Regions from separate parts of the Aquitalea sp. USM4 genome, predicted to be linked through region 1. Evidence: predicted binding sites of a transcription regulator. Region 1 holds the regulator's gene; the other holds the start of a gene.
What was found. Region 1 encodes FNR, which switches genes on or off when oxygen is low (the NO sensors DNR and NnrR bind a similar motif). Its sites were predicted from a motif close to TTGATNNNNATCAA; they were not measured.
Positions count from the first base shown of each region.

Region 2: the regulator FNR is predicted to act here: its motif matches at 2,624-2,637, upstream of DKK66_RS04220 (DUF3149 domain-containing protein).

Region 1 covers NZ_CP029539.1:2,291,355-2,295,564, forward strand. Annotated here, with positions in the region: gene DKK66_RS10670 (RNA methyltransferase) at 1-552, shown strand, start outside; gene DKK66_RS10675 (DUF1853 family protein) at 530-1,462, shown strand; gene DKK66_RS10680 (flavodoxin family protein) at 1,459-1,917, shown strand; gene fnr (fumarate/nitrate reduction transcriptional regulator Fnr) at 2,044-2,790, opposite strand; gene hemN (oxygen-independent coproporphyrinogen III oxidase) at 2,903-4,210, shown strand, end outside.
Region 2 covers NZ_CP029539.1:900,714-904,923, reverse strand. Annotated here, with positions in the region: gene trmB (tRNA (guanosine(46)-N7)-methyltransferase TrmB) at 1-442, opposite strand, end outside; gene DKK66_RS04230 (SDR family oxidoreductase) at 479-1,396, opposite strand; gene DKK66_RS04225 (CDP-6-deoxy-delta-3,4-glucoseen reductase) at 1,438-2,472, shown strand; gene DKK66_RS04220 (DUF3149 domain-containing protein) at 2,717-2,854, shown strand; gene arcD (arginine-ornithine antiporter) at 3,233-4,210, shown strand, end outside.

The sequences.
Region 1 (4,210 bases):
GCGAGCCTCAGTGAGGCGCTCAGCGACGTCACCGTGGCCTGCGCGCTCACCAGCCGCCGCCGCGAACTCACCACGCCACTTTCCACCCCGCGCGAAACCACGCCGGAACTGGTGGCGCGCGCGCGCGATGGCGAACAGGTGGCGCTGGTGTTCGGCAATGAAACCTTCGGCCTGTCGATTGAAGAAGTGGAGCAGTGCAACCGGCTGGTTACCATTCCGGGCAACCCGGATTACTTCTCGCTCAACCTGGCCATGGCGGTGCAGGTGATGACTTACGAGCTGTTCAGCCATACCGGCGTTGATGTGGAATACCTGCGTCCGGAAAGCGAAACCGCCAGCCTGGGCGAGGTGGAAGGCTTCTGCCAGCATCTGGACCAGACCATGGACGCCATCGGCTACTACCGCCGCCGTAACAGCGAGCGACTGATGCGCCGCATGCGCGCGCTGTTCAACCGTTCCGGCATGCTGCGCGACGAGGTGGACATCCTGCGTGGCCTGATGAAGCAGATCCAGCGCGTGGCAGACGGCCATGAGCACGGCGGCGAATCCTGATCGCGGTTTTTATCTGCCTTACACGCAGCCTGCGCTGCGTGATCTGGCTTTCTTGCTGACCGCCCCTGCTCCCTGGGATAGCGGCTGCAATCTTTCGCCACAACGCCTGCTGGGCCCGGATGGCCCGGCCTTGCTGGCCGCGCTGGAGCAAGACCCGGCACCGCTCTATGCCTGGCTGGCCGACCAGCCCTGTCGCCGTCTGGGCCACTATGCCGAGCGCTTGCTGGCTTTCTGGTTTCACCTCGCGCCCCATATCGAGCTGGTGGCCGCCAATCTGCCGCTACGGGACGCCAGCGGCCGCACCATTGGCGAATTTGATTTCCTGATCCGGCTGGATGGCGAACCACTGCACGTGGAAACCGCCAGCAAATTCTATCTGCAACTGGGCGAGGGGCCGGACAGTCTGGTAGGCCCCAGTCTGCGCGATGCCTGGCTGCTGAAGGCGGGTAAATTGCAGGCGCAGTTGCAGCTGTCCCGCCACCCCCTGGCCCGGCGCGTGTTGCCGCCAGACTTTGTGGCCTGCGCCAGTCAGGCCCGGCTGGCCGGCTGGTTTTTCTATTCCCGACCGTCCCGCCCCATGCCGCCACTGGCTGCGGATCAGCTGCAAGGCTGGTTCAGCCCGCTATTGCAGCCCTGGCCCAGTAGCAGCCCGGCATCACGCTGGATGTGGCTGCCACGCTTGAACTGGCTGGCTCCGGCCCGCGTGGCCGAAGCCGAAGTGCGTGAACAGCACAGCCTGCGCCAGGAATTGCGCCAGGCCGTGGTGCCGCAACTGGTGGCCGAGCTGTTGCCGCTGGGCGATGGCTACTGGGAGGAGGTGGCGCGCGGTTTCGTGGTGCCGCCAGGCTGGCCCGAAGCAACGCGCCTGCAGGCATTGATGGCCACGCTGCCAGGGAGTCCCGCCGCATGAAGCGCTTGCTGTTGTTGTATGCCAGCCAGACCGGCCGCACCTTGCAGCTGGTTGATGCCGTGCGCGCCAGCGTAGCGCAGCTGGCCGATGACCTGCAGTTCAACTGCCTGCCCGCCGAGCAGGCCACACTGGATGATTTGCTGACAACAGACGGCATCGTGCTGGCAACGCCGGAGAATTTTGGCTATATGGCGGGCAAGATGAAGGATTTCTTTGACCGCACCTTCTACCCCGCGCAGGGCCGTACCGAGGGGCTGGCCTGCCTCTTGCTGGTGTCCGCCGGTAACGATGGCATGGGGGCTGTGCACGCCATGCGGCGCATCATCGCCGGCTATGGCTGGCACGAAGTGCTGCCCGCCGTGGTGGTACGCGGCGAGCCGGACGCCGCGCAGCTGGCTGAAGTGGCGGAACGGGCCGAGCAACTGGTGGCCGGCATGCTGATCGGGCGCTGGTAATACCTTGCCCGGAAGAGTTAGTGCTTGCGGAGAATGGCGCGCCTGCCCGGATGGGCGGAAGATGCAAAAAGGGCGGTAAGGCGCATTGCGCCCACCGCCCGGATGGCTGTTACCGTGCCTGTTGGCTTACACGCCGTTGGCGTGGGTACAACCGGAGATCAGGTCCTTGAGTGCATCGGCCTTGATCAGCTGGATGTGCTTGTGGTCCACGCTCAACCAGCCTTGCTGCTGGAACTTGGACAGCGTACGGCTGACAGTTTCCAGTTTCAGGCCGAGGAAGCTTCCGATTTCCTCGCGGCTCATGCGCAGGATGAAATCGTTGGCGGCAAAGCCGCGGGTGGACAGACGCTGTGACAGGTTCAGCAGGAAGGCAGCCAGACGTTCTTCTGCCTTCATGTTGCCCAGGAGCAGCATGACGTTCTGGTCACGCACGATTTCGCGGCTCATCAGCCGGAAAAAGTGGTGTTGCAGGCTGGGAATGTCGCGCCCCAGGCTTTCCATGCGGTTGAAGGGCAGTTCGCAGACTTCGCTGTCTTCCAGGGCAATGGCGTCGCAGCCATGCACATTGGACGAGATGCCATCCAGGCCCATGAGTTCGCCGGACATCAGAAAGCCGGTGACTTGTTCACGACCGTCCTGGCTTGCCACGCTGGTCTTGAAGAAACCGGTGCGCACGGCAAACAGCGACTTGAAGGCTTCGCCACTGCGGAACAGGTATTCACCGCGCTTGAGGCGGCGGCTCTGACGGATAACTGCATCCAGCTGCGTCATTTCGTCGCGGTTCAACCCGATGGGCAGGCAGAGTTCGCGCAGACTGCAGTTGGAGCAGGACACCTTCAGTGCGTGCAGAGTGTGTTGGTGTTGGTCTGACATCGCGTGTTTTGTACAACCCTGTAAAGAAGCTTGACCCTTGTCAAAGCGGAATTCGCACGTTTTCCGCAAATTTACCAGTCCACCTGACGTTTGACTATCAATACCCGACGACATGCACACCACCCATCCGTTTTCGCCTACCCACTGTGAGTTCGACCGAGCATTGATCGAACGTCTTGATGGTTCCGGCCCAAGATACACTTCTTACCCGACCGCAGACCGGTTTACCCCGGCGTTTGGCGAGAAGGACTATAAAAGCTGGCTGATGCAGCGCCATCTGGGCATGCATCAGAACGCTATCTCATTGTACGTACACATACCGTTCTGTAACACGGTTTGTTATTACTGCGGCTGTAACAAGATCATCACCAAGGACAAGAGCCGTGCCGACCGCTACCTCGATTACCTGGAAAAGGAAATCAAGCTGGTTGCCGCCTCGCTTGGCTGCCGGGAAAAGCTGATCCAGCTGCACTTTGGCGGCGGTACGCCAACCTTCCTGTCCGACGAGCAGCTGGACCGCCTGATGACCATGTTGCGTGCCCACTTCGAATTTTTGCCGGAGGGAGAATATTCCATCGAGATCGACCCGCGCAAGGTGGGTCGTGAAACCGTGCATCATCTGGCGCGACTGGGCTTCAACCGCATGAGCGTGGGCATTCAGGACTTTGACCCGCAGGTGCAAGCCGCGGTGAACCGGGTGCAAAGCGAGGAGGAAACGCTGGAAGTGATCGAGGCTGCGCGCGAGGCGGGCTTCAAGTCGGTCAGTGTGGACCTGATCTACGGCCTGCCGCTGCAAACCCGCGAGTCGCTCAAACGCACGCTGGACAAGGTGATTGCCATTGGCCCGGACCGCCTGGCGCTGTACAACTATGCCCATTTGCCCACCGTGTTCATGCCGCAACGGCGCATCAACGAGGCGGACCTGCCAGCCGCCAGCACCAAGCTGGACATCCTGCAGGACGCGGTAAAGAGCCTGGCGGATGCAGGCTATGTATTCATTGGCATGGACCACTTTGCCAAGCCGGAAGATGACCTGGCCATTGCCTTGCGCCAAGCCCGCCTGCAGCGCAATTTCCAGGGCTATTCCACTCATGCCGACTGCGACATGATCGGCCTTGGCGTGTCGTCCATCGGCAAGGTTGGCCCCTGTTACAGCCAGAACGAGAAGGACCTGGACAGCTATTACGCCGCGCTGGACGAAGGCCGGCTGCCGGTAATGCGCGGCATGGTGCTGGATCAGGACGACATCCTGCGTCGCGGCATCATCCAGGCGCTGATGTGCCGCTTCTCCCTGTCGGTGGAAGCCATCGAGCAGGTGCACGGCATCAATTTCGCCGAGTATTTTGCTGCCGAGCTGCCAGCCATCCGCGAGTACCACAAGCTGGGCCTGCTGACCTTTGATGGCGATTTCCTGATGGTG
Region 2 (4,210 bases), 1.4 Mb from region 1:
GGATCAGGCGACGCTTGTTGTGGCGTTTCTTGTGCCAGGGGTCGGGGAAGAAAATATGCACGCCGTCCAGGCTGCCGTCGGCCAGCATGTTGTCCAGCACTTCCACCGCATCGTGACGGATGATGCGCAGATTGCTCAGCTCTTTCTCGGCAATCAGCTTGCACAGATTGCCCACGCCGGGGGAGTGCACTTCCACGCCCAGATAGTCGATAGCAGGATTGGCCGCTGCAATTTCAGCGGTTGCACCACCCATGCCAAAGCCGATTTCCAGCACCTTGGGTGCCTGGCGGCCAAAAGCCTGCTCCAGGTCGATGACGGTTGGCTGATATGCAATGCCCCATTTGGGCATGCCCTCGTCCATTGCGCGTTGCTGACCTGCAGACAGATGTCCCTGACGCAGCACAAAGCTTCTGATGGCGCGCCCGAATGCCGGATTTTCCATGTGATTCAAACAGATAATTGCAAGAAGACGCGCATGTTACCGAATCTTGCCGGCCTTAGCGAGTGCCACGCTCTGCCAGGCCGGATTTGCCGCCAGTTGTGCGACAAATTCGCGTGCCGTGGGGTAGCGCAGCGTCACGCCCAGTTCTGCCAGGCGCTGGTGGCGAAAGCGGCGGGATTCCGCCATGTAAGACCATAAACCCGGGCTGACGGCCGCTTGTACTTCTGCGCGGGATAGCCGTGGCGGTAGTGGCATGGACAGTGCATCAGCCAGCATGGCATACCAGTCGGTGATGGTGAGTGGTTCCTGGTCGCAGGCATTGTAAATGCGGATGCCGCCACGGTTTTGCTGCAGGCTGGCAATACACAGGCTGGCCAGGTCATCGGCGTGGATATGATTACTGAAGCTGTCTTCTTCTGGCCGGATCAAGGGCGTGTTTTGCACAAGACGGGTCAGCGGCAGGCGCTCGAGCGCATAAATGCCGGGTGCGCGCAGAATGGTCAGCTGGCTGCCATGGCGGCGGGCAAAGGCTCGTAGGGTATTTTCTGCATCCAGCCGGCGCCAGGCGCGCTCGGTTTGCGGCATGGGGGGCGAACATTCATCCAGCCAGTTACCGGCGCTATTTCCATACACGCCAGTAGTGCTGATATAGCTAATACGCTGTGGTATCCTGTCGGCTTTTGCCAGTGCGTACAACAACTTGCGCGTGCGGCTGTCGCGCATTCCGTGGCTTGGTGGTGGTGCGGTTATCCACAGATCATCAGCCAGACCGGCCAGCCGCTCCAGGCTGGCGGCATCGTCCAGATTGGCCATGACCGGAATGGCACCGCCAGCGCGCGCCGTTTCAGCCGCTTGCGCGTGATGTGCCAGAACCAGCACTTTCCAGTGCTGCACGAGTCGGGGCAGGGCCCGTCGGGCGACATCACCCATGCCTGCAATCAATAAAGTACGCATAGGCTGCATCTTACCGAGATTTGGAATAATAAAGGTACCCAATGACTTCCCAGGTCAAAGTGCTCCCGAGCGGGCATACGTTCAGTGTTGAAGCGCATGAAACCATTCTGGAAGCGGCTTTGCGCCAGAATGTCGGTTTGCCTTATGGCTGCCGTGACGGTGCTTGTGGCGCCTGCAAGGGCAAGGTCGTGGAGGGTGAGGTCAGCCAGGATGGCTATCAGGAAAAAGCCCTGCCGGAAAGCGAACGCATCCAGGGCATGACCCTGTTCTGCTGTGCCCGCCCGCAAGGCGATATCACCATTGAAGCCCGTGAAGTGGCCGGTGCTGGTGACATCCAGATCAAGACCCTGCCGTGCCGCGTGGAAAGCATGGTGAAAATGCACGACGTTGCCGTGCTTAAACTGAAATTGCCGGTTTCCGAACGCCTGCAATTCCGTGCCGGTCAGTACATCGACATCCTGATGAAGGATGGCAAGAAACGCAGTTTCTCCATTGCCAATGCGCCGCATGATGATGCCTTCCTGGAGCTGCATATCCGTCATCAGCCCGGTGGCAGTTTCTCCGATTACGTCTTCACCCAGATGAAGGAGCGCGAAATCATGCGCTTCAAGGGCCCGATGGGTTCTTTCTTCCTGCGTGAGGATTCGGACAAGCCCATCATTTTCGTGGCCAGCGGTACCGGCTTTGCGCCGGTCAAGGGCATCATCGAACACGCTATCCATCACGGTATCCAGCGTCAGATGGTGCTGTATTGGGGTGCACGCACCAAGGCAGACCTCTACATGGCTGAACTGGCTGCCAGCTGGCAGGCCGCGCATGCCAACATCACCGTGATTCCGGTGTTGTCCGAGGCGCTGCCGGAAGACGAATGGCAAGGCCGCACCGGTTTTGTACATCAGGCGGTACTGGATGACTTTGCCGACCTGTCCGGCCACCAGGTGTATGCCTGTGGTGCTCCGGTCATGGTGGAGTCTGCCCATCGCAGCTTCATTGCCGAACGCAAGCTGCCGGAAGACGAATTCTTCTCTGACGCCTTCTTCCTGTCCAAGGACATGGGTGGTAACAAGCAGCCCTGATCTGCCAGTTCTCTGCCATCAGACAGCCCCTGTCATGCAGGGGCTGTTTTATTTTTGTACTTGCCACCGAAATGGCCGCTCTGCGGGGTATGTCCGGCATCGTTCTGTTTTTGCGGGACTTTCCAGTTGTCCGCAGGACGCGGACAGATTGTTGATTTGCGTCAACATCCACATTTTTTGTAGGGTTATTATGACCATCGACTAATCAATCAAGGCGGCAAACGCCAGCTATGAGGAGTGGGAGATGGAACTGCTAGGTCAACTTCTTTCCGACGATGTCGGTGTTCTGGGTTTGGCAACCATTGTCTTTGCTACTGTGGTGGTATGTGGTGTGATTTTTGTGATCAGTCGTAAGGTGAAGAACGCAGGACCGAACGACTGACAGGTTTAGCACCAGTTGGTGTGTGTCCAGATTTCCTCTTGATGTGTGTGTTGGTGGATACGGTGGTGGGCCGTATCCATTTTTTTTGCCTGCCGTTTGTCTATCAGTCTTTATTGAAAAACAATTTATTGAAAATTACCAATAAAGAACAAATCCATATAGATAAATCCAATTTGGATAGACAGGCCGCTCTGCCTATAACCCAGCCATCTTTCTGCTGTAGCCCTTTTTTGTTCCATTTTTTCATTTGATCCTGATCAAACATATGTAGCTGCTTTCTGGAATAGGAGCGCTTCGATGACTATCATTGCATCATTGAATTAGAAATTAATAATATACAGATAGTTTTCAGGTTAATGTATTTCACGGAGAACGAAAATGTCCACTGATACAGAAGTGCAAGGTGGCGGAGCACCCAAACTGAAACTGGGTGCACTTACCGCACTGGTAGTGGGTTCCATGATTGGCGGCGGCATCTTCTCGCTACCGCAAAACATGGCGGCAGGTGCCGGCGCCGGCGCCATCATCATTGGTTGGGCCATCACCTTCCTCGGCATGCTGACGCTGGCATTTGCCTTCCAGATGCTGGCCAACCGCAAACCGGAAGTAGAAGGCGGGGTTTACGGTTATGCCCGCGCTGGTTTCGGTGACTACATGGGCTTCAACTCGGCCTGGGGTTACTGGATTTCGGCCTGGATCGGCAATGTGTCCTACTTTGTCGTGATGTTCTCGGCACTGGGTTTCTGGTTCCACGCTTTTGGCGACGGCAACACGCCAACCGCCATCATCTGTGCCTCCATCCTGCTGTGGGGCCTGCATTTCCTGGTATTGCGTGGCGTGCATGGTGCGGCATTCATCAACACCATCACCACCATTGCCAAACTGGTACCGCTGGCGCTGTTCATCGTACTGGTGGTGTTTGCCTTCAAGATTGACACCTTCAATCTGGACTTCTGGGGTAATCCGAAGCTGGGCTCCATCGTCGATCAGGTGAAGAGCACCATGCTGGTGACCGTGTGGGTGTTCATCGGTATCGAAGGTGCGTCGATGTTCTCGGGCCGTGCCGAAAAAATGAGCGATGTGGGCAAGGCTACCGTGGTGGGCTTCCTGCTGACCATTGCCCTGCTGGTGGCGGTATCGGTACTGGCACTGGGCGTGATGACCCAGCCCGAACTGGCTGCGCTGAAGAACCCGTCCACTGCTTACGTGCTGGAAAAGGCCATTGGCCCCTGGGGTGCCAACATCATGAATGCAGGTCTGGTGATTTCTGTCGGTGGTGCACTGCTGGCCTGGACGCTGCTGGCTGCTGAAGCACCTTACCTGGCAGGCAAAGACGGTGTGATGCCGCGCATCTTC